3 linked regions of the Stappia indica genome follow. The protein of the gene in region 2 interacts with the protein of the main gene of each other region in a pairwise test. Links are inferred from orthologs where the notes say so. Each region holds a gene or a part of one and is shown on either strand. Other genes may lie near its edges.

What was found.
Region 1: the proteins of GH266_RS13530 (region 2) and GH266_RS02935 interact in binary tests that used the Escherichia coli proteins (3 or more experiments, as listed by UniProt). The link is inferred for Stappia indica from one-to-one orthologs.
Region 3: the proteins of GH266_RS13530 (region 2) and GH266_RS12950 interact in binary tests that used the Escherichia coli proteins (3 or more experiments, as listed by UniProt). The link is inferred for Stappia indica from one-to-one orthologs.

Annotation. Positions count from the first base shown.
Region 1 is NZ_CP046908.1:635,260-639,512, forward strand. What follows is about bases 1,387-4,253. They hold GH266_RS02935 (P-II family nitrogen regulator), read left to right. Parts: upstream 1,387-2,584; coding sequence 2,585-2,923; downstream 2,924-4,253. Other genes in these bases: GH266_RS02925 (NAD(P)H-hydrate dehydratase), read right to left, coding at 1,387-1,756; GH266_RS02930 (VOC family protein), read right to left, coding at 1,756-2,160; glnA (type I glutamate--ammonia ligase), read left to right, coding at 3,051-4,253. In the rest of the region: more of GH266_RS02925, read right to left, coding at 230-1,386. UniProt on the Escherichia coli protein: P-II indirectly controls the transcription of the glutamine synthetase gene (glnA). P-II prevents NR-II-catalyzed conversion of NR-I to NR-I-phosphate, the transcriptional activator of GlnA. When P-II is uridylylated to P-II-UMP, these events are reversed.
Region 2 is NZ_CP046908.1:2,869,757-2,875,922, reverse strand. Bases 1,579-4,972 are described here. They hold GH266_RS13530 ([protein-PII] uridylyltransferase), read right to left. Parts: upstream 4,608-4,972; coding sequence 1,779-4,607; downstream 1,579-1,778. Other genes in these bases: GH266_RS13525 (helix-turn-helix domain-containing protein), read right to left, coding at 4,772-4,972; murJ (murein biosynthesis integral membrane protein MurJ), read right to left, coding at 1,579-1,700. In the rest of the region: more of murJ, read right to left, coding at 90-1,578; more of GH266_RS13525, read right to left, coding at 4,973-5,143; GH266_RS13520 (Smr/MutS family protein), read right to left, coding at 5,140-5,727; mltA (murein transglycosylase A), read right to left, coding at 5,724-6,166.
Region 3 is NZ_CP046908.1:2,747,732-2,752,011, reverse strand. The notes cover bases 1,387-4,280. They hold GH266_RS12950 (P-II family nitrogen regulator), read left to right. Parts: upstream 1,387-2,611; coding sequence 2,612-2,950; downstream 2,951-4,280. Other genes in these bases: GH266_RS12945 (ammonium transporter), read left to right, coding at 2,974-4,280; GH266_RS12955 (DUF924 family protein), read left to right, coding at 1,696-2,256; GH266_RS23505 (sulfurtransferase TusA family protein), read right to left, coding at 1,387-1,580. Outside these bases: GH266_RS12975 (baeRF12 domain-containing protein), read right to left, coding at 1-335; GH266_RS12970 (low molecular weight protein-tyrosine-phosphatase), read right to left, coding at 462-911; GH266_RS12965 (4a-hydroxytetrahydrobiopterin dehydratase), read left to right, coding at 1,041-1,334; more of GH266_RS23505, read right to left, coding at 1,347-1,386. UniProt on the Escherichia coli protein: Involved in the regulation of nitrogen metabolism. Regulates the activity of its targets by protein-protein interaction in response to the nitrogen status of the cell.

The sequences.
Region 1 (4,253 bases), 2.2 Mb from region 2 along the record:
ATCGCCCAAGGCCTGAGGTGGTGCGGGCGGAGGGACTTGAACCCCCACGGCTTGCGCCACCAGAACCTAAATCTGGCGTGTCTACCAGTTCCACCACGCCCGCGACGTGCCTTAAAGCGCCCGAAGTCAAGGCGCGGCCTCTATAGCACCCCGCCCGGCAGGGTCAAAGAAAAAACGGGCCTCCTGCTCAGGCTGTACAGCGCAATCTGGGATGCGCGCCCAGCCCCGCTCACGCCGTCCCGGAAAAGAACTCCGCCAGCGCCTGGCGCAGAGCCGGCTCAAGATCCTCCGCCGTCAGCGCCGGCCCTGCCAGCACGCCCGCGCGCCCGTGCAGCCACACGCCCGCACAGGCCGCATGGAAGCCGTCCAGCCCCTGCGCCAGCAGGCCGGCGACGATGCCCGACAGCACGTCGCCGGAGCCGGCCGTGGCAAGCCAGGCCGGCGCATTGTCGTTGATCGCCGCGCGCCCGTCCGGCGCTGCGACGACCGTATCCGCCCCCTTCAGAACCACGACAGCCCCGCTGGCCCTTGCTCCGGCTCGCGCCCGGGCAAGCCGCGAGCCCTCGCCGGCACTCTCCCCAAAGAGACGCGCGAACTCCCCGTCATGCGGCGTCAGCACGACATCGCCGGCCCTTGCTCCCGAACGACCCGAGATGGCACCGGCCAGTTCATCGGCCTGTCCGGAAAAGGATGTGATCACGTCGGCATCGAGCAGCACCGCCCGCTCGCCGGAAAGACAGGTCAGCGCAAGCGCCCGCGTCTCGTCCCCGACACCGGCACCCGGCCCCAGCGCAATCGCATTGAGGCGTCGGTCGGCCAACATCTCGGCAAGCCCCTCGCTCCCGCGGAAGGAGCGCACCATCACCGCCGTCAGATGGCTGGCATTGACCAGTGCGGCGGAAGGCGGCGTCGCCACGGTCACGAGCCCGGCTCCGGCCCTGAGCGCAGCACCGGCGGCCAGCCGCGCCGCGCCGGTGGACAGGGCCGGTCCCGACACCACCACCGCATGCCCACGCGCATATTTGTGCCCGTCGAGCCGCGGCGGGTGCAGCCCCGCCCCCCACAGCGCCGGATCGTTGCGCCAGGTCTTCCCCTGCTCGCCGCCGTGCACCTCGCCCAGGACAGAAGCCGGAATACCGATATCGGCGAGCTCCACCCGGCCGGCAAGCAGACGCCCCGGCAACAGCAGGTGGCCCGGTTTCAGGCGGAAGAATGTCACCGTCCGGCTGGCGCGGATTGCCGGCCCCATCGCCTCGCCGCTCGCCCCGTTCACGCCGGAGGGCAGGTCGACGGCCAGCACCGGCAGGCCAGATGCGTTCACCCGCTCGATGGCCTCGCCCGCAATACCCTCGATGGGGCGCGCGAGCCCTGCCCCGAACAGCGCGTCGATCACCACCGACGCCTGACCCGGCACACGGCCCAGTGTGTCCCGCGAAAGGATGCCGGCAGTCAGGCCAGCCGCCTGCATCTCGGAAAAGGCGAGCGCCGCATCACCCGACAACCGGTCGGGATCGCCGAGCAGCAGCAGCTCGACGCGGTAGCCGCGCTGGCGCAGCACCCTCGCGGCAACGAATCCGTCGCCGCCGTTGTTGCCGGGACCGGCCAGCACCAGGACCTGGCCGGAGTGGCCAGCCATGCGGCTGCAGGCATCGGCGACCGCCACCCCTGCGCGCCGCATCAGGTCGATTCCGGGCACCCCGCCGGCGATGGCGAGCGCATCCGCCCGCCCCATCTCGGTCGGCGTCAGGAGTTCGATCAAGCACCACCTCCGGCGATCACAACCGCCTGCGGCTCGGACAGCTCGATCAGGTTGCCGTCGGGATCGCGTATATAAACGGAGCGCAGCGGCGACTGGGCACCGGTGCGCGAAACGGGCCCCTCTTCGATCGTCACGCCCGTCTCCCTGAGCCGCGCAATCGCGGCCTCGAGCGAGGACACGAGAAAGCAGAGGTCGCCCGACCCGGCCGTCGGCTTGCGCGCGGCCGGAGAAAACTCGGCTCCCGCCTTGTGCAGGTTGATCTTCTGCGCGCCGAAATGCAGCGCCCGCCGGCCGCCGCCGAACACCACCTCCTCCATGCCCAGCACGCCGCAATAGAAGCCGACGGTCTCGTCGATATCCGCAACCGTCAGGACCAGGTGGTCGAGCGCCTCGATCCGCATCCGTATCTCCCTGTCGTTCCCAGTCTCGAAATGCGCGGCACGCTCCCGCACGGAACCGCCCGCCCGGGATCGAGTTTCGCCGATTGCCGCAGGCACGCAAGCCGGTTTCGGACGCTCAGGTGCCCGGGACTGCCTGCAGATTGGGCGAAAACGTCAGGATCTAGGCACCGTCGGGCGACCCCCTCACCCCATCAAGGTGGATTTCGCGCCCCCAGATTCGCCTATTTATTGTTCAAGCCGCACAGTATTTAATCACCTCTTCGACGCCGGACCCCGGACAGCCCGGAAAACCCTGCTGGAATTGCCCGATTTGCAGGCTCTTTTTTCGGCAAGCAAACTTGGCATGGGGCATGCTAGTCAGGGGATGGCACAGGCCCGGAACGGCCGGCATTTCGAAACCGAATGACGCGAAGTGGCGGAGGCGATGAAAAAAATCGAGGCAATTATCAAGCCGTTCAAGCTCGATGAGGTCAAGGAGGCTCTCCAGGAGGTTGGCCTTCAGGGCATCACCGTGACCGAGGCCAAGGGCTTCGGCCGCCAGAAGGGCCATACCGAGCTCTATCGCGGCGCCGAATACGTGGTCGACTTCCTTCCCAAGGTGAAGGTCGAGATCGTGCTGACCGACGACCTCGTCGACAAGGCGGTCGAGGCGATCCGCAATGCCGCCCAGACCGGGCGCATCGGCGACGGCAAGATCTTCGTCTCCACCATCGAGGAGGCCGTTCGCATCCGGACCGGCGAGACCGGCACCGACGCGATCTGAGGCTCTGGCCGGATTTCCGGCCGAAATTTCCGGGCAGCCCGGCAGGTCCCGAAGCGGACTGTCCAGGGAGGCCCATGAGCAAGAACCCTAACGGGACCTACCCCAAGGAAAACAGGGAAAATCTTAAATGACGAGCGCCAGCGACATTCTCAAGCAGATCAAGGACAAGGACATCAAGTTCGTCGACCTGCGGTTCTCCGATCCGCGCGGCAAGCTGCAGCACGTGACCATGGACGCAGGTCTGGTCGATGAGGACATGTTCGCTGAAGGCGTCGCCTTCGACGGCTCCTCCATCGCCGGCTGGAAGGCGATCAACGAGTCCGACATGACGCTCGTGCTCGACCCGGACACCGTCCATGTCGATCCGTTCTTCGCCCAGTCGACCATCTCGATCATCTGCGACATCATCGACCCGGTCTCCGGCGAGGCTTACAACCGCGACCCGCGCACGACGGCCAAGAAGGCCGAAGCCTATGTCAGCTCGCTCGGCATCGGCGACACCGTGTATGTCGGCCCGGAAGCCGAGTTCTTCATCTTCGACGACGTGCGTTTCTCGGCCGACCCGTACAACACGGGCTTCAGGATCGACAGCATGGAGCTGCCGTCGAACATGGGCTCCGAGTACGAGACGGGCAACCTCGGCCACCGTCCGCGCACCAAGGGCGGCTACTTCCCGGTTCCCCCGATCGACAGCTGCCAGGACATCCGTTCCGAGATGCTGACGGTCCTGACCGAGATGGGCGTCACCGTCGAGAAGCACCACCACGAGGTGGCGGCTGCCCAGCATGAGCTCGGCATCAAGTTCGACACGCTGACCCGCAATGCCGACAAGATGCAGATCTACAAGTACGTCGTGCACCAGGTCGCCCACGCCTACGGCAAGACCGCGACCTTCATGCCGAAGCCGGTCTTCGGCGACAACGGCACCGGCATGCACGTGCACCAGTCGATCTGGAAGGACGGCAAGCCCGTCTTCGCCGGCAACCAGTATGCGGACCTGTCGGAGAGCTGCCTGTACTACATCGGCGGCATCCTGAAGCACGCCAAGGCCCTGAACGCCTTCACCAACCCGTCGACCAACTCCTACAAGCGTCTGGTCCCGGGCTACGAGGCTCCGGTGCTGCTGGCCTACTCGTCGCGCAACCGCTCGGCCTCCTGCCGCATTCCCTTCACCTCTTCCCCGAAGGCGAAGCGCGTCGAGGTCCGCTTCCCGGATCCGGCAGCCAACCCGTATCTCGCTTTCGCGTCGATGCTGATGGCCGGCCTGGACGGCATCAAGAACAAGATCCACCCGGGCGACGCGATGGACAAGAACCTCTACGACCTGCCG
Region 2 (6,166 bases):
TGATCGTTTGGTCAAAAATTGAGCCGGCGCAGCTTTTTCACGCGGCAGGCGCGCTCTGCTTCCGCTTGCCGTGCCGACGCCCCTGCAGCCTATCCGAGCGGATCTTCCGGCGCCTGCGGCGGCGGGGCGGTCCGGCGACGGGCCCTCGCCGCCCTTGCACGGGCGACATAGCCCTTCAGGTCGACCGCACCGGTCAGCTGGACGAAGCCGGCGAACAGGACCATGCCGGCCAGCACCAGCACGCCGAGGGCAGCAAAGCGCACCAGCACCGAGGGCGCGCCGAGCAACGGCGCCAGCACCCAGTCGCCGAGCAGCAGGCCGGCGCCCATGGCAAGGCTGGCGAGCGCCAGCAGCGGCAGCCGGCGCCGCGCGCCGTGGTCCACGCGGAAATGACCGCGCCGCCACAGGGCTGCGCCGAGCAGGCCGGCATTCACCCAGCCGGCCAGCGATGTGGCGAGCGCGATGCCGACATGGCCGAGCACCGGCGCCAGGGCCAGCGCGCCGATCACGTTGACCGCCATGCCGATGCCCGCGAACCACATCGGCGTCACCGTGTCCTCGCGGGCGAAGAAGCCGGGCGAGAACACCTTGTTGAGCACGAAGGCCGGCAGGCCGAGGGCGAAGGCGATCAGGGCCGTGGTCGTGGCGCTCGCCGCCTCCGCGCCGAATTCGCCGCGCTGGTAGAGCACCGAGACGATGGGCTCGGGCACCGCGATCAGCGCGATGGTCGCCGGCAGGGTCAGGGCGAGGGCGAATTCCATCGCCCGGTTCAGCGTGCCGTTGGCCTGCCCGTCTTCGCCGGCGCGCAGCGAGCGCGACAGGTCCGGCAGGAGCACCACGCCGATGGCGATGCCGACGACGCCAAGCGGCAGCTGGTAGATGCGGTCGGCATAGTAGAGATAGGAAACCGCACCGGCCTGGGCCGAGGCGATCACCGTGCCGACGACGATGTTGATCTGGGTGATGCCCCCGGCGAGCACGCCCGGAACGCCGAGCTTGCACAGCCGCCGGACGCCGGCGGTCAGTCGCGGGCGGCGGAACGGCACCGAAAAGCCCATGTGGCGCACGGCGACGACCAGCAGCGCCAGCTGGGCGAAACCGGCCACCGCAACACCGCTGGCCAGCACAACGCCGAGGGTCGTGCCCGGCTCCAGCCCCGCATACCAGATGCCGGCAAGCACCGAGATCATCACCAGGTTGAGGACGACGGGCGCGAAGGCGGCGGCCGCGAAACGCCGATAGGTGTTGAGGATGCCGGACAGGAAGGCGACCAGCGACATGCACAGCAGATACGGGAAGGTGATGCGCGACAGCAGCACCGCCAGGTCGAACTTCGACGGATCCTCGGTAAAGCCCGGGGCAAGCAGGAAGACGAGGCCCTGCATGGCGACGAAGGCAATGGCGGTGAGCGCCAGCAGCGTCCACAGCAGCGCCGCCATGATCTCGCCGGCAAAGCGGCGCGCGCCCGCATCGCCCTCCTCTTCCAGCGCCCTTGCGAACAGCGGCACGAAAGCGGAGTTGAACGCGCCTTCCGCGAACAGCCGGCGGAACAGGTTGGGCAGGCGGAAGGCGACGAAGAAGGCGTCCGCCACCGGACCTGCCCCGGCAAAGGCGGCGATCATCACGTCGCGCACGAAGCCGAGGACGCGGCTCGCCATGGTGGCGCCGCCGACGGTGGCGAAGTTGCGCAAGAGACTCATAGAGCCGGCCATGGGCGGAGGTTCCGTTCAGGAGTGGCAGGAAATCGCATCGACGATCACAGGTGGGCAGGCGTTTCGTCAGGCCACCCCGGCGCGGCGCGGCCGGCGGCGGGCCGGCTCTTCCGCCGCCTCCCCCTCGACCGCTTCGCGCAGGCGTTCGCGGATCGCATTCTGCCGGCCGATATTGCCGATCTTCTGGCCGGTGAGGTCGGTGACATAGAAAACATCGACGGCCCGCTCGCCGAAAGTCGCGATATGAGCGGAATTGATGTTGAGATTGAGGCCGGAGATCGCGCGCGTGAGATCGTAGAGCAGACCGGGCCGGTCGAGGCAGGAGATTTCCAGCACCGTGTAGCGGTTCGACCAGGAATTGTTGACCAGCACCTCCGTCTCAACGCGGAAGGCCTTCACGCGGCTGCGCGAGGCCGCCTTGCGGGCGACGCTGTCCGGCAGCCGCTCCTCGCCGCGCAGCGCCTTCTCGATCAGCCGGCAGACGCGCTCGCCGCGGCGGATCTCGTCGTCGTCGCCCGGCAGCTCGCGGGAAATGTAGATCGTATCGAGCGCGAAACCGTCCGTCGTCGTGTCGATCTGCGCATCGACGATGTTGGCCCCGGCGACGAAACAGGCCCCGGCAATGGTCGACAGCAGCCGCGGATGGTCGGCCGCCAGCACGGTGATCTCGGTCACCCCCTCGAAGGCATGGGTGACGACACGCGAGGAAAAGCCGGTTCTGGCCCGGTCGGCGGCACGGATCATCTCGGCGTCGGCGATCTTGCGCTCAAGCGGCACGCGCAGCCAGTAGGCCGGATAGTGGCGCTCCAGATAGGCGGCAAGCTCGTCCCTGTTCCAGGCGCTCAGCATCTCGGCCAGTTCGCGCTTGGCCGCCTCGACCCGCATGTCGTGCGGCAACAGGCTGTGACCGCCGGTCAGCACCGGCTCGCATTCGTAGTAGAGCGTGCGCAGCAGCTGGCCCTTCCAGCCGTTGAAGACATTCGGCCCGACGGCACGGATGTCGGCAACGGTGAGGATCAGCAGCAGCTTCAGCCGCTCGACGCTCTGCACCTCGCGGGCGAAATCCTCGATGGTCTTCCGGTCGGCAAGGTCCCGCGACTGGGCGATCGTGCTCATGTCCAGGTGATGCTCGACCAGCCAGGCGACGGTTTCCGTCTCCGGCGGCGTCAGGCCGAGGCGCGGGCACAGGCGGCGGGCGATGCGCGCACCCGCAATGGAATGGTCCTCCGGCCGGCCCTTGGCGATGTCGTGAAGGAACATGGCGACGAACAGCACCTTGCGGTTCTGGATCGTCTTGATGATGTCGGTGGAGAGCGGATGGTCCTCGCCGGCCTCGCCGCGCTCGATTTCGCCCAGCACGCCGATGGAGCGGATCAGATGCTCGTCCACCGTGTAGTGGTGGTACATGGAGAACTGCATCATCGCCACGACCTTGCCGAAGTCGGGCACGAAGCGGCCGAGCACGCCGGTCTCGTTCATCTTGCGCAACACGGTCTCGGGATCGTTGCGCGAGGTCAGCACCTGCAGGAACAGGCGGTTCGCCTCCGGGTCCTCGCGCACCTGTGCGGTGATCAGCTTCAGCGACCGGCGCACCAGTTTCAGCATTTCCGGATGCAGCATGACCGCGTGACGGTCGGCAATGGCGAAGAGACGAATCAGGTTGACCGGGTCCTTCTCGAACACCGTGTCCGAGACCACGTTGAGGCGCCCCTTGTCGATCGCGAAATCCGGCGAGCCGGTCTGGACCTGGCGGCGGGCGCGCGAGGCGATGCGGTCGATCAGCTTCGACAGCGGCTGCGGCGCCTTGGCGTGCTGCTCCTCCAGTGCGGCGCAGAAGATCCGGGTCAGGTCGCCGACATCCTTGGCGACCAGGAAGTAGTGCTTCATGAAGCGCTCGACGTCCTTCATGCCCGGATGCTGGGTGTAGCCGAGGCGGACGGCGATCTCGCGCTGGACGTCGAAGGACAGGCGCTCCTCGGCCCGGCCGGTGAGGAAATGCAGGTGGCAGCGCACCGCCCAGAGGAAATCCTCGCCCTTCTTGAAGCGCTGGAAGTCGGAGCGGGTGAAGACGCCGGCCTTCACCAGTCCCGAGCCGGAGCGCACGCGGTAGAAGTATTTGGAGATCCAGAACAGCGTGTTGAGATCGCGCAGACCGCCCTTGCCTTCCTTCACGTTCGGCTCGACCAGATAGCGCGAGGTGCCCTGACGGGTGTGGCGGGCGTCGCGCTCGGCCAGCTTGGCGGCGATGAATTCCGGGCCGGTGCCGGCGACGACATTCTTGTCGAACCGCTCGATCAACTCGTCGGTCAGCGGCTCCTCGCCCCACACGTGGCGCGCCTCCAGCAGCGCGGTGCGGATCGTCATGTCGGTGCGGGCAAGGCGCAGGCATTCGTCGATGCTGCGGGTCGCGTGGCCGACCTTCAGGCCGAGATCCCACAGCATGTAGAGGATGTATTCGACGATCTGCTCGCCCCAGGGCGTCTGCTTGTAGGGCAGCAGGAACAGCAGGTCGACATCCGAGCCCGGCGCCAGCGTGCCGCGGCCATAGCCGCCGACCGCGACGATGGACATGCGCTCGGCCGCAGACGGGTTCTTGACCCGGTAGACGTGATGGATGGCGAAATCGAAGATCACCCGCAGGATCTCGTCCTGGACATGGCTCAGCCGCTGGGCACAGAGCGTGCCGCCGCCATCGGCAAAGAGCAGCTCCTCGACGCGGGTGCGCGCATCGCGCATCGCCGTCTTCAGCTCGTTGAGAACGTGGCCGCGCACGGCAAGATCCGAGCCGTCGCCGTCGGTCGCCGCGGTCAGCGCCGTCAGCCGGTGACGCAGGGCGTCGGCATCGATCAGCCCGGCGAAGGGATCGGCGCTACGGGCGGGGGTCTTCGACGTCATCACTTGCAGCGCAGTCCTTCTTGCCGCAGCGTCGCGCAGGCACCATGCCTGCTCAAGGCTTTGCCGGCGGCAGCAATTGCGGGACCCTACGCTTGCCGCCCGCGCCGCTCAAGAGGCGCAGCAAGAGAACGAAAGTCCGTGCCGTACCCCTTGAGGCCGGGACCCTAGATCCGGTCCCGCGCCGCCGCGACGCGCAACTGATGCAACAGATGGGCCAGACTGTCGCGCGACAGGCCGGAAATCTTCGCCGCCAGCAGATTGGCCAGTTCCGTCGCCTCCGGCTGGAGGCCGGCCGTGTCGATGGAGACCTTCGGGTCCGAGATTTCGGCGAGGCGCTGCAACTCCTCCGCCTCGTCCCAGATGACGTTGAAGAAGGCGATGATCCGCTGCACCGTGTACCAGGTGGGGCGGCCGCGCTTGCCGTGCTCCAGCGCCGACAGATAGGCTGCGGAAACGCCGAGCGCCCCGGCCATTTCCGACAGGGTGATGCCGCGCTTCTTGCGCAGCTCGCGCAGCTTGGCGCCGAACGGCGTCATCGTCCCCCCCACTTTCCGCTCTTGCGGATCCTGACATAGAGCGCGCCGCCGCCGCCATGTGCGGCGTGGGCCTCCTCGAAGCCCACCACCAACGGGCGAAACTCGGGGAAGGACAGCCATTGCGGCACGACGCGGCGCAGGATGCCGCGCTCGCCGGCCACCGGGCTGCCGCCGGTTGCGCCCTTGCCGGTGATCACCAGCACCAGGCCGGCACCGCTCGACTGGGCATGGGACAGGAACCCGCGCAACCGCACATGCGCCTCCGCCTGGGTCAACCCATGCAGGTCGATGCGCATGTCGATGGCGCGGGTGCCGCGCGCGACGCGGCGGCGCTGGCGCGGCTCGAGCGGCGACAGGGGCGGGGGAGACGGCTGGGCGGGCGAACGCAGCGCAGACGCGCCGGAGGCCGCAGGACCGGCCGGCCGGGCAGCGGCGGGCACCGGGGCCGGCGCCTCTTCCGGTTCCGGCGTCGGCGCCTCGGCACGGGCACGCCCGCGCGGAGCCAGCGGATCCACATCCGCCGTCACCTGCTCCCACAGGCGGCGCTCCTCGGGCGAGGGCTGGCGGCCACGACGCCGGCTCACGGCCTGGCCTCCGGCCTGCGCGGCACCAGCAGCACCATGTCCGCCCGGTGCTGAATGCGGCCGGCCTTTTCGCCAGCTTCCTCGCCCGAGCCGAAGAAGATGTCGCCGCGCGCCGGGCCGATAATGGCCGACCCCGTGTCCTCGGCGATCATCAGGCGATGAAACTTCTCCTGCTCGCCGTCCGGCCCCAAGGGGAGATCGGCGGAGACGAAAACCAGCGCGCCATAGGCGTGGTGCGCGGCATCGACCGCAAGGCTGCGGCCGGGCAGCAGCGGCAGTCCGGCGGCCCCGACCGGACCTTCGTGCTCGCCTGCCTCGGTCACCTCGCGAAAGAAGATGTAGGACCGGTTGCGGCGCAGGACGCCGTCGATCTCATGCGGGTTTTCCGCCAGCCACTTGCGCAGCACCTGCATGGTGACGGTGCCTGGCTCGGCAAGGC
Region 3 (4,280 bases), 120 kb from region 2 along the record:
CCGAGAGTTCCCGGAGGAGCAACCACGATGAGCTTGGAGAAGTGGCCCTTGTGCGCCTCCTTGTAGAGCGTGTCGGCGATGCGGCTGGCGAAGCGGTGCTTCTCGATCATGTGCCAGTCGGTGGGCTCCATGGCGCTGCGATGCGGGCCGGGGCCGTCACTGCGCCGTCCGGGCGCGTCCGTTCCCTGATCCGCGGTTGACGGATTGTCCTGCTCCAGGACCCTGAGGACCTCGAGATTGGGGTAATCCGCGTCGCCCTGGTTGCGGAAGAACAGTGCCTTCTCGCCATCTCCGACCAGAACCCAACTGTCGTGCTCGATGCGCAGACCGCTCATCGCAGGCCTCCTTTCGTGACGTGTCGGTCCGTTCATTCGGTGGCCGGCCGTTTGCCGACCCTGAACGGGATCCCCGCCCCAGGAGACACGTAGGTACGCGGACCCGCGGTTTGAATGGGTGCGACGTCAGGGGCGTTCAGAAAGTTCGGCGACAAGGGCGACGCACCCCTCGTCCAGCATGCGAAACACGTGGTCGAACCCTTCCGGCCCGCCGTAATAGGGATCGGGCACGTCGCGGCCGAGAAAGCGCCGGACTTCGGCCCGCGATCCGGCAGGCGCGCGGGCGCGAAGCTCGGCGAGATTGGCCGCATCCATGGCCAGGATGATGTCGAAGGTCTTGAAGTCGGCTGTCGTCACCTGGCGCGCGCGCTGGCCCGTCAGGTCGATGCCGTTGCGGGCGGCGACCGCGATGGAGCGCGGATCCGGCGTCTTGCCTGTGTGCCAGGCAGCCGTGCCGGCACTGTCGACCGAGACGGCGTGCTCGAGACCGGCGGCCCGGATGCGGTGGCGGAGAATACCCTCGGCCAGCGGTGAGCGGCAGATGTTGCCAAGGCAGACGAACAGGATCGCGGTCACTCATCCTCCTTGCCGGTCGGAGGTCTCTCCGGCGGTCGTTTTGATCGGGCGGTTGTCATGCATCGCCAGGCGTGGTCCCTTTGCAGAAGCGCGTGAATGCGTGCCTCGCCACACTTGCAGGAGATTGCCATGACCGAAAAGCTGTCGCCGGAGGCCCGGGCCGATGCTCTTGCCGGGTTGCCGGACTGGCGCGAGGTGGATGGGCGCGATGCGATCACCCGGACCTTTGCGTTCAAGGATTTCAACGAGGCCTTCGGCTTCATGACGCGGGTCGCCTTGGTCGCCGAGAAGCTGAACCACCATCCCGAATGGTCCAATGTGTACCGGACGGTGGAAGTCGTCCTGTCGACCCATGATGCCGGCGGCCTCACCGATCTCGACATCCGGCTTGCACGGAAGATGGATGCGTTTGCGCAGGGGTGACCGGCGCACGCTTCAGGCGCGTTCCAGCAGGAAGACGTGGACCTCGTCGCCGTCTGTCTCGCGCGAGATCAGCTTGTGTCCGGCCTCCTGGCAGAAATGCGGGATGTCGATGACGGACATCGGATCGGTGGACAGCACGCGCACTCGTGCACCTGCCGTCAGCCCGGCGATGGCCTTGCGGGTCTTGAGGACCGGCAGCGGGCATTTCAGCCCCTTGAGATCCAGTTCCAGATCAACCTTGTCCAATGTGCGCTCCCCGCCGATATGAGGGACAGGCCGGCTCGGCGCCGGCGCGACCCCAGCTTTTCGCCCGTCCCAGGCCTGTGGCCGGGTGGGCGGATTTTCAAACAGACAGGAGAATATGCCCGTGACCAGCAGCGGCAAGCCCGAGGCGATCGACATTCTGGATTTCTGGTGGACGGCGGGGCCCGCAAGGTGGTTCGCCCGCGACGATGGCTTCGACGCGAAGATCCGGGAGAATTTTGCTCCGCTTGTCGAGCAGGCCCGGGACGGGGCACTGGACGGCTGGGCCGAGACACCGCATGGCGCGCTCGCCCTGCTTCTTCTGCTCGACCAGTTTCCGCGCAACCTGTTTCGCGGCGATGCGTTGGCCTTTGCTTCGGACGCCAGGGCACGGCGCATTGCGGGAACCGTGCTTGCCCAGGGCTTCGACCGTGCATTCCCGAAGGCGGCGCGCCCCTTCTTCTACCTGCCTTTCGAGCACTCCGAGGATATGGCGGACCAGGAACGCAGCGTCGACCTGTTCCGCCGTCTCGGCGACGAGCAGTCCTATCTCTACGCCCTGATCCATCTGGACGTGATCCGGCGGTTCGGCCGCTTCCCCCATCGCAATGCGGCACTGGGACGTGAGAGCACGCCCGCGGAAGCGGCCTTTCTGGAGGACGGCGGGTTCAGCGCCTGAGCCGCCTGCCTAAAACTTGTGCACATAATTTAGCCACATTCGCTCGTCGGGTGTGGCTATTTTTTGTGCAGACAGGCCAGCCCCGAAAGGCCCTGCCTGCCTCATCGGGGGCAGCATCTCAGGCGATATCCATCCATTTGTATTTGTTCACTTTTCCAGCTCTTTCGAGAGTGGGTTTCGGTGTGTTTTTGCGCCGCAACACGAGTTGGCACGCTCCTTGATACTTGAGAACCGCGTTAATCGGATCGCCCGGTTGTCAGGCCCTGCCGGCAACCTCCGGTCCGCCAAATCCAGCCGAAACGCGCCTGCCGCAACGGGCCGGGGAAGCGAAGCAGGGAAAGGAACGGAAGCGAGCATGAAAATCGTGATGGCCATCATCAAGCCGTTCAAGCTCGACGAGGTGCGCGACGCCCTCACGAGCATCGGCGTTCAGGGACTGACGGTAACCGAGGTCAAGGGCTACGGGCGGCAGAAGGGGCACACCGAAATCTATCGCGGCACCGAGTATGCCGTGAGCTTCCTGCCCAAGTTGAAGATCGAGGTCGCGGTCACCTCGGAGCTTGCCGACAAGGTGGTGGAGGCGATCGCCAGCGCCGCCAAGACCGGCCAGATCGGCGACGGCAAGATCTTCGTCTACGCGCTCGACCAGGTTCAGCGCATCCGCACCGGCGAAACCGACGCCACCGCGCTTTGATCCATTCGAGCAGGGGAATTCCAATGAAAGCAACTCTCAAACTTGCCGGAACGGCCTCGCTTGCGCTTCTCGCGGCGGCTGGTGCGGCTCTCGCGCAGGATACGGCGGCGGCTCCCGAGGCGCCCCAGTATGCGCTGGCCTCGGAGACGGCCTACATCTTCAACACGCTGCTGTTCCTTCTCGGCGGCTTCCTGGTCATGTGGATGGCGGCCGGTTTCGCCATGCTCGAGGCCGGCATGGTGCGGGCCAAGAACGTCTCCATGCAGTGCCTGAAGAACATCACGCTGTACTCGATCGCCGGTCTGATGTTCTGGATCACCGGCTATAACCTCATGTATACCGGCGTCGACGGCGGCTACATCGGCTCCTTCGGTCCGTATGCCTTCGATGCGGTCGGCGGCAACGCCCTCGACACGGGCTATTCGACCGCTTCCGACTGGTTCTTCCAGATGGTGTTCTGCGCCACCACGGCCTCGATCGTCTCCGGCACGCTGGCCGAGCGCATCAAGCTGTGGCCCTTCCTTGCCTTCACCGTCGTCCTGACCGGCTTCATCTATCCGGTCGCCGGCTCGTGGGAGTGGGGTGCGGGCTGGCTCGACGGCATGGGCTTCTCGGACTTCGCCGGTTCCACGCTCGTCCACTCGGTCGGCGGCTGGGCGGCGCTCGCCGGTGCCCTCGTGCTCGGTGCGCGTACCGGCAAGTACACGGCCAATGGCGTGCACCCGATGCCCGGCTCGTCCATGCCGCTGGCAACCCTCGGCACGTTCATCCTGTGGCTCGGCTGGTTCGGCTTCAACGGCGCCTCGCAGCTTGCCATGGGCACGATCGGCGATGTGACGGACATCTCGCGCATCTTCGCCAACACCAACATGGCGGCTGCCGCCGGCGTGGTCGTGGCCGTGATCCTGACGCAGGTTCTGTACAAGAAGGTCGACGTGACGATGGCCCTGAACGGCGCCCTTGCCGGTCTGGTCTCGATCACCGCGGAGCCGCTTGCTCCGTCCGTCTGGCAGGCCGTGTTCATCGGCGCCGTCGGCGGCGTGATCGTCGTCTTCACCGTGCCGCTGCTCGACAAGCTGAAGATCGACGACGTCGTTGGTGCCATCCCGGTCCACCTTGTGGCCGGCATCTGGGGCACGCTGATCGTGCCGCTGTCCAACAGCGATGCGTCCTACTCGGTCCAGATCATCGGCATCGTCGCCTATGGCGTCTTCACCTTCGTGATCAGCCTGGTCGTCTGGATGATCCTGAAGTCGACGATCGGCATCCGCGCGTCGGCCGAGGAAGAGGCCCTTGGTCTCGACAAGGCCGAGGTCGGCATTGAGGCCTA